Regions from separate parts of the Bacillus atrophaeus genome, predicted to be linked through region 2. Evidence: a T-box and tRNA genes for the amino acid it is inferred to sense, from the RefSeq annotation. Region 2 holds a T-box; the other holds one or more tRNA genes.

Region 1 (6,725 bases), 270 kb from region 2:
CATCATCCGCTGCATAGCCTTCGCTCAAAGACTTTTCTGAAATAAGCCTGTGAAACGCCGGTCTCCTCTCCTTCTCTCCATCATAATGAGGACAAAAACTCCCTTGTAAAAACCCTAAGCCATTCAGGCCTGTTAACGGGCCATTCATCGAGTCCGTCACGCCCTCTTTAAACCAGCAAATGGCTCCGGCGCTTAATCCTGATAAAATAACGCCTCTCTCCCACGCCTCACGCAATATATGATCTAATCCCCATTCTTTCCAAAGCACAAGTAAATTCCGGGTATTTCCGCCGCCGACGTATACAATATCCTGTTCACATATAAATGAAGCCAGATCTGTTGAAGGCGGTTTAAACAAGGATAAATGGTCCGGCATACACTCAAGCTTTTGAAATGCATGATAAAACCGCTGAATATAGCTTTCGGAATCACCGCTCGCAGTCGGCAAAAAACATACCCGCGGTGCAGATTTTTTTGTTTGCTCCAAAAGATATTGATCAAGTAGCAGATGATCCGGCTCCATCGAAAAGCCGCCTCCGCCCATAGCTATAATTTGTTTCACAAAGCAACATCTCCTTCATTTAAAATAAATGAATCCCCACAGATATACAGACCGTATAATAAATGTCTTTCCATATGATAAGAAAAGGAGCCTTAAACACATGTCATTTTTTAAGAAACTGGCTGCAAGCGCAGGAATCGGAGCAGCAAAAGTGGATACGATTTTACATAAGTCAAATTATAGTCCCGGAGAAATGGTAAGAGGCACTGTCCGTGTCAAAGGCGGAAGTATTGAACAGCAAATCCGTCATATTGAAGTCATTGTTAAAACAAAGTATAACATTCAAGAAGATGATAAAGCAGAGACAAAATATAAAACTGTGACCTCCCATCGGGTGGCAAATGAATTTATGATAGGTGCCGGGGAAGAAAAAGTTTTTTCATTCAGCTGCCGGCTGCCGCTTGATACACCCGTTACTATCGGCAAGACAAAAGTATTTCTCATGACTGATTTAGATATTGAAGGCGGCATCGATAAATCAGACTATGATTCGTTTCACGTCAATCTCCACCCTTGGATGAACAATGTATTACAAGCCCTGCAGGAAATTGGCTTTAGGCTCCATGAGGCGGACTGTGAACATGCCCCCTATTTCCGCCGGCGTCTGCCATTTGTGCAGGAATCTGAATTTATCCCGCATTCCGGACCTTACAAAGGGCTGCTCGATGAACTGGAAGCCGTATTTCACCTCCACGAAGACGGTCTAGAGCTTATTCTAGAAGTAGATCGGAAAGCGAGAGGCCTTGCGGGCTGGCTTGAAGAAATGTATAACGATGGTGAGCGGCTGACAGAGGTTTACTTTAGTGAAAATGAATTAGAAGCCGGCACAGACAGACTGGCAGACAGACTAGATCAGCTCATCAGCCGATACGCAGAATGAAGAAATGATCCCATATGGTTCGGGATCATTTTTATTTTGTATAAATGGTTTAAACAAGGAAAGAATACACGGGAATCCGGGAGGTGAACGTTGTATGGCACAAGACCGTTTGGCAAACCACGAAACAATGGAAACACATGAAATCCTTAATTTTAAAACCGTCTGCTTATTGAAGTCAAAAATGATGCAGGGACTTGTGTTTGATCAAGAACTGAGAGCACTCATGGAAAAAGACGTGCAGCAATCGATAAAAGATATTACTGAGCTGCAAGCTTTATATACAAAAGCCCCAACGAGAAACGGAGGTAACCTTCATTGAACGATTACTTAGATCCCCAAAACGCGAAAGGAATGCCTGATCTTGCTGATTCCGCACTGGCTCTCGATTTCTTAATCTCAGTAAAAACCGGAGTCAGAAATTACGCGGCAGCCATCACAGAAACGGCAAGCCCTGAACTAAGAGCCGCACTGCGCCATCAATTAGATGCCGCCATTCACTTACACGGGGAACTATCCAGCCTCATGATTGAAAAAGGGTGGCTTCATCCCGCTGATACGGACAAACAATTTCAATTGGATATGAAATCAGCCCAAACAGCGATTGATATTGCCGGTTTGAAGCTATTTCCCGACAATACGAACCGGCTTGGAACATTTGCCACACCCGATAACTAGACAGCCAGAGGAGACATGTTGAATGAAAGCAGTGACGTATCAAGGGATTAAAGATATACGAGTCAAAGAAGTGAAAGCCCCCGAAATCAAAAAATCAGACGATATCATTGTTAAATTAACGACTACAGCGATTTGCGGATCAGATTTACACTTAATTCACGGTATGATACCAAATTTTCCGGAAGACTATATTATTGGTCACGAACCGATGGGAATCGTTGAAGAAGCGGGTCCTGACGTCCATAAAGTAAAAAAAGGCGACCGCGTCATCATCCCGTTTAATGTGAGCTGTGGTGAATGTTTTTTTTGTAAAAATCAGTTAGAAAGCCAATGTGACAACTCAAACGCCAATGGAGAAATGGGCGCATATTTCGGATACTCCGACACAACCGGCGGCTATCCGGGCGGACAAGCTGAATATATGCGTGTGCCATACGCCAATTTCACCCCCTTCCGCATCCCTGATGACTGTGAAGTAGAAGATGAAAAATTAGTCCTGCTCTCAGATGCCATGTCCACAGCCTATTGGAGCGTGGATAACGCCGGAATGAAAAAGGGAGATACCGTGATTATACTCGGATGCGGTCCGGTCGGGCTCCTAGCGCAAAAATTCGCCTGGCTGAAGGGTGCTGAAAGAGTCATAGCTGTCGACTATATTGACTACCGCCTTCAGCATGCAAAACGGACAAATAACGTAGAGATCGTAAATTTCGAAAACGAACAAAACACGGGAAGCTATCTGAAAGAAATCACGCAGGGCGGAGCCGATGTGGTTATCGACTGTGTCGGGATGGACGGAAAAATGTCGCCGCTTGAATTTCTCGCCACAGGATTAAAGCTTCACGGCGGTTCAATGGGCGCACTCGTCATGGCTTCTCAAGCTGTCCGTAAATGCGGCACCATTCAAGTAACCGGAGCATACGGCATGAGATACAATGCTTTCCCTTTTGGAGACATTTTTCAAAGGAACGTCAATATCAGAACAGGACAAGCGCCGGTTATCCATTACATGCCTTACCTATACAATTTAATTGCAGAAGGCAAAGTCGATCCCGGCGATATCATTACACATGTCTTACCCCTAGACCAAGCTAAAAAAGGCTACGAAGTATTTGACACCAAAACAGACGGGGCAATCAAAGTTCTTTTAAAACCATAAAAAAAGACGGTATTTCATTTTCTGAAATACCGTCTTTTTTCATTTTTATACCGGTGGTCGGGGTCGAACCGACACTCCAGAAGGAACACGATTTTGAGTCGTGCGCGTCTGCCAATTCCGCCACACCGGCAAGTATAATGTCCGTTTACAATTCGTATGTAACCGACGAATATAAATATATCATGCATTATCCAGAGAGTCAATAGATTTTTAAAAAAAGTATTTCTCGAATCTTCTATTAACTCAACATCACGGTTTCTTTAAACTCCTTTTCTTTAGAATAATACGAAAAAGGATTTGCATTATTACTCCAACTAATCTCAACCTCTTTGATTTCAGATATTTTGCTAAAGCTCACTTTACATGTTAGGAATAATAGCTGCCTGGTGAGGACTTACGGTAAAGTGATTATGCCCTATATTCGATACTTTCATCGCAATATGGGGAATCATCCTATTTAGAAACATATATGCTATCTAACGTAATTTTCATCCCTTCAAAGTACATCGTTTTGTGCTGCTCACTGACTAATCCCCTTTTATCTTTATATCTCATTTTGCAAATAAGTTAAAGCTTAGAATGTAATTATATGAAATAAAGAAAAACCTTTCTTTCCCAACGAAAATCATTAAGAAAGAAAAGTCCACGCTGCTGTTAGGCGCTGATAAATGCCTTTATAGTACCAATAAAATCTAACAAAAAAGAGTAATCTACAGTTAGTAGATCACTCTTTATATAAGGTATACGTTTAAGTTCGATAGCAAAAATGCTGCAAACCAATTTAACATTTATTAAGTTAAATTGGTGCCGAGGGCCGGACTTGAACCGGCACGGTAGTCACCTACCGCAGGATTTTAAGTCCTGTGTGTCTGCCAATTCCACCACCCCGGCAAAGAAAGGCGACACCCGGATTTGAACCGGGGATAAAGGTTTTGCAGACCTCTGCCTTACCACTTGGCTATGCCGCCATAATTGGAGCGGAAGACGGGATTCGAACCCGCGACCCCCACCTTGGCAAGGTGATGTTCTACCACTGAACTACTTCCGCATTTAAAGAACTTATAATAACATATGCAGTTGGTTTTAAAAATACAACTGGGCTAGCTGGATTCGAACCAACGCATGACGGAGTCAAAGTCCGTTGCCTTACCGCTTGGCTATAGCCCAATGATAATATGGGGCGATTGATGGGAATCGAACCCACGAGTGCCAGAGCCACAATCTGGTGCGTTAACCACTTCGCCACAACCGCCATAGTCTTAAGATGAATTATATAGTGGCAGGGGCAGTAGGAATTGAACCCACACCGGAGGTTTTGGAGACCTCTGTTCTACCTTTAAACTATGCCCCTAGAATAAAAATGGTGGAGGGGGGCAGATTCGAACTGCCGAACCCTGAGGGAGCGGATTTACAGTCCGCCGCGTTTAGCCACTTCGCTACCCCTCCATCTTATAAAAAACACAGTGCCGGCAAGAGGACTTGAACCCCCAACCTACTGATTACAAGTCAGTTGCTCTACCAATTGAGCTACACCGGCATAGGTGGTGGCTCGGGACGGAATCGAACCGCCGACACACGGATTTTCAGTCCGTTGCTCTACCAACTGAGCTACCGAGCCAAACTTTTTTAAAAATGGCGGTCCGGACGGGACTCGAACCCGCGACCTCCTGCGTGACAGGCAGGCATTCTAACCAACTGAACTACCGGACCATTTTAATGCACTCTGTTCTGAGTACTGATTTTAAAAATTGGTTGCGGGGGCAGGATTTGAACCTGCGACCTTCGGGTTATGAGCCCGACGAGCTACCGAACTGCTCCACCCCGCGATAATGATGGTGGAGGATGACGGGCTCGAACCGCCGACCCTCTGCTTGTAAGGCAGATGCTCTCCCAGCTGAGCTAATCCTCCATCATTTTAATGACCCGTACGGGATTCGAACCCGTGTTACCGCCGTGAAAGGGCGGTGTCTTAACCGCTTGACCAACGGGCCCTGATTGATTCATTTGAAATATGTATAAATAATAGTGGCGGAGAGCAAGGGATTCGAACCCTTGAGACGGGGTTACCGCCTACACGATTTCCAATCGTGCTCCTTCGGCCACTCGGACAGCTCTCCATTAATGGCTCCGCAGGTAGGACTCGAACCTACGACCGATCGGTTAACAGCCGATAGCTCTACCACTGAGCTACTGCGGAATGAAGTCTGCCTGGCGATGTCCTACTCTCACAGGGGGAAGCCCCCGACTACCATCGGCGCTGAAGAGCTTAACTACCGTGTTCGGTATGGGAACGGGTGTGACCTCTTCGCCATCATCACCAGACATTTTAGTGACAAATATCATTATACTATGTATTTCAGAAAAAGCAAGAGATTTTTTAAAAATTATTCTCTCAAAACTAGATAACGCGTAAGCACTAATTCAAAAGTGTGGTTAAGTCCTCGATCGATTAGTATCTGTCAGCTCCATGTGTCGCCACACTTCCACCTCAGACCTATCAACCTGATCATCTTTCAGGGATCTTACTTCCTTGCGGAATGGGAAATCTCATCTTGAGGGGGGCTTCATGCTTAGATGCTTTCAGCACTTATCCCGTCCGCACATAGCTACCCAGCGATGCCCTTGGCAGAACAACTGGTACACCAGCGGTGCGTCCATCCCGGTCCTCTCGTACTAAGGACAGCTCCTCTCAAATTTCCTGCGCCCGCGACGGATAGGGACCGAACTGTCTCACGACGTTCTGAACCCAGCTCGCGTACCGCTTTAATGGGCGAACAGCCCAACCCTTGGGACCGACTACAGCCCCAGGATGCGATGAGCCGACATCGAGGTGCCAAACCTCCCCGTCGATGTGGACTCTTGGGGGAGATAAGCCTGTTATCCCCGGGGTAGCTTTTATCCGTTGAGCGATGGCCCTTCCATGCGGAACCACCGGATCACTAAGCCCGACTTTCGTCCCTGCTCGACTTGTAGGTCTCGCAGTCAAGCTCCCTTGTGCCTTTACACTCTGCGAATGATTTCCAACCATTCTGAGGGAACCTTTGGGCGCCTCCGTTACTCTTTAGGAGGCGACCGCCCCAGTCAAACTGCCCACCTGACACTGTCTCCCCGCCCGATAAGGGCGGCGGGTTAGAAGGTCAATACAGCCAGGGTAGTATCCCACCGATGCCTCCACCGAAGCTGGCGCTCCGGTTTCCAAGGCTCCTACCTATCCTGTACAAGCTGTACCAACATTCAATATCAGGCTGCAGTAAAGCTCCACGGGGTCTTTCCGTCCTGTCGCGGGTAACCTGCATCTTCACAGGTACTATAATTTCACCGAGTCTCTCGTTGAGACAGTGCCCAGATCGTTGCGCCTTTCGTGCGGGTCGGAACTTACCCGACAAGGAATTTCGCTACCTTAGGACCGTTATAGTTACGGCCGCCGTTTACTGGGGCTTCAATTCGCA
Region 2 (6,725 bases):
AAGTACGCATAAAAGCAGAATAACACTGAAGAAAACCGTTACGCCCATGATTACAGTGTAATCCCGATTGGAAATACTGTTTACAAAGTGGGCGCCCAATCCGGGTATACCGAAAATCGTTTCAATGATAAAGCTTCCTGTTAAAACTTGCGCAGCCATCGGGCCCACATATGTAACGACCGGCAAAAGTGCGTTTCTCAGCGCGTGCCTTACCGTTACAATCGGTCTTGATAAGCCTTTCGCTTTCGCTGTCCGAATATAATCACTGTTTAATACTTCTATCATACTTGAACGGGAAAGTCTGGCGATAAATGCCATCGGCATCGAAGCGAGCGCAATTGAAGGCAAAAAGGTGTATGCCCAGGAATCCCATCCTGCGACAGGAAAAATCCCCAGTTTCATAGAGAATATGTATTGTAAGACAGCCGCCATGATAAAACTCGGAACTGAAATACCGAAAATCGTTAAAATTGCAACTGTATAATCCTGCCACTTATTATGATAAAGAGCCGCAATAACCCCAAACAATACACCAAACGCTAAAGCGAGGAGAATGGCTTCTGCTCCAAGAGTAAATGAAACGGGGAAACCTGAACTGATCAAATCATTAACGCTTTGGCCTTTATATTTAAAAGATGGTCCGAAATCCCATACCGCTACTGATTTTAAGTAGCTGACATATTGGACAAAAAGCGGCTTGTCCAAGCCGTAATGCGAATTTAAGTTAGCTTCAATTTCAGGCGGAAGTTTTCTTTCACCCGCAAATGGCCCGCCCGGTGCTGCCTGCATTAAGAAGAATGTTACGGTTACAATCACAAATAACGTGATAATCATATAAACTAAACGTCTTCCGATATACTTTAGCAAAGGGATACACCTCCATGTTTTTTGCATTTTTATACTCCATCAGTAAGAAAGGTATACGGGGAACCCTTCCCCATATACCTTAAAATCTTTTGTTTTCAGATGAAGAACCTATTTAAAATAAGCATTTCTAAAATAAATCTCACCAGTACCCGTCAGGATTGCGCCTTTTAGGTTTTCGTCCTGCACCCATGGATCAGTATAGAAATAGATCGGGGCAACAGGCATTTCATCAATAAAGATGCCCTCTGCTTTTTTAAGCAGTTTCGCACGCTTCGTTTCGTCTATTTCCGTTTGAGAATCATTCAGAAGTTTTTTGAATTCAGCGTTTTCCCAGCCTGTATCATTGTTGCCGCCTTCTTTATCTTTGAACAATTCAAGGAAGGTGATCGGGTCATTATAATCGGCAAGCCAGCCCAAACGGCCGATTTGATAGTCTTGGCTGTGAAGCTTGTCGATGTAGACATTCCATTCGGAATTATCAAGCTCTACATTGACGCCAAGGTTCTTTTTCCACATTTCCTGGACGGCTTGAGCAATTTTCGCGTGGGCGTCATCCGTGTTGTAAGATACTTTAACCGTCGGCAGTTCAGATGCTTTGCTCAGACCCATTTCTTTGAGCCCTTTTTCCAGATATTCTTTTGCCGTTTTAACATCATTATCTTTGAAGTAGCCTTTGTCGTTGTCTTCAAATCCCTTCATTGTCGGCGGAACGGCAGCCGTAGCCGGGATTTGCTCTCCTTGCGTCACATTTTCAACAATAGATTGACGGTTGATTGAATAACTTAACGCTTTACGGATGTTCACATTATTCAATGGCTTAGCTTCAGTATTAAATTTGTACCAGTACACTCCCGCAATCGGTTCTACATGAAGAGAACCGTCTTTTTTCAAGCTTGGAAGTGATTCTGTCGGAAGCTGCCCAAGCGGCATACCCGCCCAATCCAGCTCTCCCGCTTGGAATTTTTTCAGCTCAGTGTTGTTGTTATTAATCATGGTCATGTTGATATTTTTCAGCTTGACTTTGTCTTTATCCCAATACTGGTCGTTCTTTTCAAGTTTGATAGAACCGCTGTGTTTCCATGACGCTAATTTGAATGGCCCGTTTGAGACATAATCGTCACCGGCATTCGTGTTCCATTTTTTATTTTTCTCTGCAATTTTTTTATTAATCGGCATATAAGTATAGAACGCGGTTAACTGAGTGAAATAAGGTGTCGGGTTATTCAATTCAACCTTTAATGTTTTGTCGTTTTCCGCTTTTACACCAACATCGTCAAGGCTGCCTTTGCCTGTGTTTGCAGCTTCAGCGCCTTTGATGTAATAAAGTTCGTAAGCATATTGTGACTCGTTCGCCGGGTCAAGCGCCCATTTCCAGGCATACTCGAAATCTTCGGCAGTTACCGGATCTCCGTTTGACCATTTCGCGCCGTCACGGATCGTAAAGGTATATGTTTTTCCATCGTCACTTTTTTCGATCTTTGAAGCTGCTCCTTCTTCAGGTTCCCCGTCTGAATTGATACGAGTCAATCCTTCAAAAGTCTGGCGAATGACTCCGCCGGACACTGAATCATTAGCCAATCCAGGATGCAGTGAAAAAGGCTCAGTTTTAATATTTATATTCAGTGTTGTTTTCCCTTTACTGTCTTTACCATCACCACTGCTGTTAGTTCCGCCGCCAAAGCCGCATGCGCTTAAGACGAGAGTGAAAATAAGCAGCAAACTTACAATCGACCAACGCTTCTTCAATGAAGTAGCCCCCCTAAAATAATTTTTCAGCTCCTTACGGCTAAATCCTCAGAAATATCAGACAAATGAACCTATGTTTTCGTAACATTTACTCAGTTCCGTCTATTCTGATTATTTTTTGTAAAAAAGCTGTAACAAAGAAGTGAACAAGTTCATTATAATGAAACAAATAATTTATTGCAATATTATTTTTTCAATTTAAAATATTTAAACTTCGTCAGTTTTTCTCTCAAAAACGAGATATACTTCGATGTTTTAAAGCGGAAATTGACTAAATTTTTTTGAGATTTTCCAGTTCGTAATGCTTTTTACATATAATAATAAGCGGAAAATCATTGATATTCTTTATCATTTAGCGGCCTGAAGACATGTGCTATTCGATGGGCAGCTACAAATAAATTGGTAAAAATGGTGTTTTTACTTGATGACATTTGGTTATAATTGATTTATAATGAAGCAATCAAATGTAAACTTTGCTATGAAAAAGAGTAGTACACATTCACCCCGTTTACAGAGAGTCTGCGATGCTGGGAGCAGATAATGGGCAATGTGGAATGGACTTTGGAGCAGCTGACCGAACTTGAAGTAGGCTCAGACGGAGCAGTCTCCGTTACCAACGTCTGGAGTGATTCCATTTTAATGGAATAATCAGGGTGGCACCACGGTTCATTCGTCCCTTTTTTATAGAGGGAGAATGGGCCTTTTTTATTATGCAGTAGAAATGAGGATGATGTTCAAATGAAAAAAACGATTTTTTCCGGCATTCAGCCGAGCGGCTCAGTAACACTAGGCAACTATATTGGAGCGATGAAACAATTTGTCGACTTGCAGCACGACTATAACGGTTACTTCTGTATCGTTGACCAGCATGCGATTACAGTTCCCCAGGACCGTCTTGAATTGCGGAAGAATATACGTAATCTTGCGGCGCTGTATTTGGCAGTCGGGCTTGATCCTGAAAAAGCAACACTGTTTATACAATCAGAGGTACCCGCTCATGCCCAGGCCGGATGGATGCTGCAATGTGTCGCTTATATCGGTGAACTCGAACGCATGACGCAATTTAAGGACAAGTCTAAAGGCAAGGAAGCCGTTGTTTCCGGACTGTTAACATACCCGCCGTTAATGGCCGGTGATATTTTGCTGTATGGCACAGATCTTGTTCCTGTCGGCGAGGATCAAAAGCAGCATCTTGAACTGACGCGAAATCTTGCCGAGCGCTTCAACAAAAAATATAACGATATTTTCACGATTCCTGAGGTTAAGATTCCGAAGGTCGGGGCGCGTATTATGTCTCTGGCTGATCCCCTCAAAAAAATGAGCAAATCAGATCCAAACCAAAAAGCGTTTATCACACTGCTTGATGATCCAAAGCAGCTTGAAAAGAAAATCAAAAGCGCTGTGACGGACTCTGAAGGTATTGTGAAATTTGATAAAGAAAACAAGCCCGGTGTTTCAAACCTTCTTACGATTTATTCAATCCTTGGCAACACTACAGTTGAAGAGCTTGAAGCGAAATATGAAGGCAAAGGCTACGGCGAGTTTAAAAGCGATGTAGCCGAGGTTGTAGTCGGTGCGTTAAAGCCGATCCAAGACCGCTATTACGAATTAATCGAAACAGATGAATTAGACCGGATTCTTGATGAAGGCGCTGAACGCGCTAACAAAACAGCCGGCAAAATGCTGAAAAAAATGGAGAACGCAATGGGTCTCGGACGGAAAAGACGCTAATTGAAAAAACCGCTTTTTGCTTTGAAGCAAAGAGCGGTTTTTATTTAATTCACTTTCGATTCATTTTCCATTTCCCATAACTTTTCGAAAAACGGCTGTCCTTTTATCAGGTTTTCGCAAAACGAGAGATGCTTGTCCGACCAGCCTTCGATTGTCTCGTTGTAAAGCATGTTCCATATCTCTTCAAAGCTCATTCTCTTGATCTGCCCGTACATATGCGGATTCCATTCAGTGTACCAATAAGCGATCTCGGCTCTGTTATTGAGCCCTTTCAGCTGATCAAGCGCCATAAACATGAGCTGTTTAATTTGGCGTTCTTTCCTCGTCAGCCCTCTGACATGCTCCGGCGCCAAGGACAAAATGTGGTATTCCTTAGAAGATTCCAGTTTGTTCGGTTCAAATTCATAGGTTTCAGGTTCTACATCCTTAATCATTTCATATACAAGCTGTTCCTGTCTCGGAATCAGGCGGCTTTTTCTGACCGGGATGGTATAGCCGATTGTATCAACGGCCAAGATGCCGATTCCGTCCGTCACCACAAAGCAGTACTCAAGCTTCGTCCGCTCATGGTTTTTTCTGATATACGATTTTTGATGGACACCATCGAGCAATTCTTTCGGAAGCTCTGATAGATCATTTTCTATGTAATGATACAACACCGACGGGACTCTCAAAAGAGGCACCTGATCCAAAAGCTCTACCGTATCCTCCTTGCGCCATTCGTGAAAGTGGCATACATTGTAGCCATTCTCTTCCCCTTCAAACCAATTCACCCACACATCATGAAGAAATAACATCTCTGACCCCTCACTTTATAAAAACTGTTGTCCACAGTATAGGCAAGGAAGAGAGAAATTATTCCAATGAAAATGATGAAATATATAAGCGGCGGTCGACTTATTATTTTTTCAGGCATAATAAAAAGCAGATTCTCTATGAAGATAATCTCACAATAGAAACCTGCTTTTCATTTTGTTTTTGTCACTGATTCTGACATTAGTTTCGTTTTTCTTTTATTTAATATTTTTCGGATCAAGCGCATCACGCAGCCCATCTCCGACGAAGTTAAAGCACAGAACGGTAATTAAAATAAATAGCCCGGGAAATAACGGGTACCACCACGCTTGAATCATAAGCGTGAAGTTTTGCGCATCCTGCAGCATATTCCCCCAGCTTGCGATCGGGGGCTGGATGCCGAAGCCCAGGTAGCTTAATGTTGACTCCGCTAAAATGACGCCGCCTACTTTAAGAGTAGCAGACACAATAATCGGTCCGAGGCTATTAGGCAAAATATGCGAAAAGATAATTTTGTAATTTCTTGTCCCGATCGTTTTAGCAGCTAAAACAAATTCCCTTGAGCGGAGTGATAAAAACTCTCCCCTTACAAGACGCGCCGTCGTTGTCCACCCTGTTAATGAAAAAATCAAAATCAGTTTATCCATCCCCGGCTGGAATATCGTTACTAATGTGATCAGAAGAAAAATATCAGGAATGGATAGTACTACATCAACCGTTCTCATCAAGATGGCGTCCACAATTCCTTTAAAATATCCGGCAATCGCCCCAACGACCGTACCGATTGTAATCGCACCTATTACAGAAGCAAATCCTACAAGCAACGATACACGTGCCCCATATAAGATTCTTGTAAAGATATCGCGGCCGAATTTATCTGTCCCCATCAGATTTTGAGCGCTCGGCGGCTTTAATTTATTGATAAGGCTCTGGCTTTCTGGTGAATAAGGCGCAACGAATGGCGCAAACACCGCCAGCAGAATGATAATCGTTAATATAAATCCTCCTGCTACAGCCAGTTTGTTTTTAAAAAACTTTTCAAAAAAGATTTTTGTCATTGTTTCTGGTTTTTCACGAATGTTTTCCTTCAGCTTAACCTCATTAGAGGGTGTCGCAGTATTTGGTTGTGACATGTTATCTCTCCCTCTCTGTTAATACTCAATACGCGGATCGACCAATGCGTATAAAATATCGGCAATTAAATTTCCGACGACTACCAAAACAGCAGAAATGACTGTCATTGCCATAATGACCGGATAATCTCTGGAAAACGCTGAATCTATAAATAGTTTGCCAAGTCCCGGCCAAGTGAAAATTTGCTCAACCACAACCGCTCCTCCAATAAACGAAGGAATCATCAAACCGAAAATCGTAATAACAGGAAGAAGGCCATTTCGCAAACCATGCTTAAAAATGACTTTATTTTCTCTAAATCCCTTCGCGCGAGCAGTCCGTATATAGTCCTGTTTCATTACATCAAGCATACTGGATCTGGTATATCTCGTAATGCCTGCCATATCTGCCGTTGCTAAAACAAATGACGGCAGAATCAAGTGATGAAGCCTGTCAAATATATTGAAATCAGC

Evidence for each region. The T-box of region 2 lies ahead of trpS (tryptophan--tRNA ligase). A T-box ahead of a tRNA ligase gene usually reads a tRNA of that ligase, here a tRNA-Trp.
Region 1: it encodes a tRNA-Trp, which carries the amino acid that the T-box ahead of trpS (tryptophan--tRNA ligase) is inferred to sense. The anticodon was not compared.

The regions. Positions count from the first base shown of each region.
Region 1 is NZ_CP154443.1:2,305,250-2,311,974, reverse strand. Features, by position in the region: gene AAHT65_RS11655 (Type 1 glutamine amidotransferase-like domain-containing protein) at 1-562, opposite strand, end outside; gene AAHT65_RS11650 (sporulation protein) at 663-1,442, shown strand; gene AAHT65_RS11645 (hypothetical protein) at 1,537-1,761, shown strand; gene AAHT65_RS11640 (spore coat protein) at 1,758-2,117, shown strand; gene AAHT65_RS11635 (zinc-dependent alcohol dehydrogenase) at 2,140-3,276, shown strand; tRNA gene AAHT65_RS11630 (tRNA-Leu) at 3,325-3,406, opposite strand; tRNA gene AAHT65_RS11625 (tRNA-Leu) at 4,079-4,167, opposite strand; tRNA gene AAHT65_RS11620 (tRNA-Cys) at 4,174-4,244, opposite strand; tRNA gene AAHT65_RS11615 (tRNA-Gly) at 4,250-4,324, opposite strand; tRNA gene AAHT65_RS11610 (tRNA-Gln) at 4,372-4,443, opposite strand; tRNA gene AAHT65_RS11605 (tRNA-His) at 4,453-4,528, opposite strand; tRNA gene AAHT65_RS11600 (tRNA-Trp) at 4,554-4,627, opposite strand; tRNA gene AAHT65_RS11595 (tRNA-Tyr) at 4,638-4,722, opposite strand; tRNA gene AAHT65_RS11590 (tRNA-Thr) at 4,741-4,813, opposite strand; tRNA gene AAHT65_RS11585 (tRNA-Phe) at 4,819-4,894, opposite strand; tRNA gene AAHT65_RS11580 (tRNA-Asp) at 4,910-4,986, opposite strand; tRNA gene AAHT65_RS11575 (tRNA-Met) at 5,026-5,102, opposite strand; tRNA gene AAHT65_RS11570 (tRNA-Val) at 5,110-5,185, opposite strand; tRNA gene AAHT65_RS11565 (tRNA-Glu) at 5,196-5,267, opposite strand; tRNA gene AAHT65_RS11560 (tRNA-Ser) at 5,303-5,393, opposite strand; tRNA gene AAHT65_RS11555 (tRNA-Asn) at 5,399-5,473, opposite strand; rRNA gene rrf (5S ribosomal RNA) at 5,483-5,598, opposite strand; rRNA gene AAHT65_RS11545 (23S ribosomal RNA) at 5,706-6,725, opposite strand, start outside.
Region 2 is NZ_CP154443.1:2,579,838-2,586,562, reverse strand. Features, by position in the region: gene oppB (oligopeptide ABC transporter permease OppB) at 1-867, opposite strand, end outside; gene AAHT65_RS13005 (peptide ABC transporter substrate-binding protein) at 976-2,613, opposite strand; T-box leader at 3,083-3,294, shown strand; gene trpS (tryptophan--tRNA ligase) at 3,352-4,344, shown strand; gene AAHT65_RS12995 (YjbA family protein) at 4,389-5,141, opposite strand; gene opp4C (oligopeptide ABC transporter permease) at 5,358-6,272, opposite strand; gene AAHT65_RS12985 (ABC transporter permease) at 6,291-6,725, opposite strand, start outside.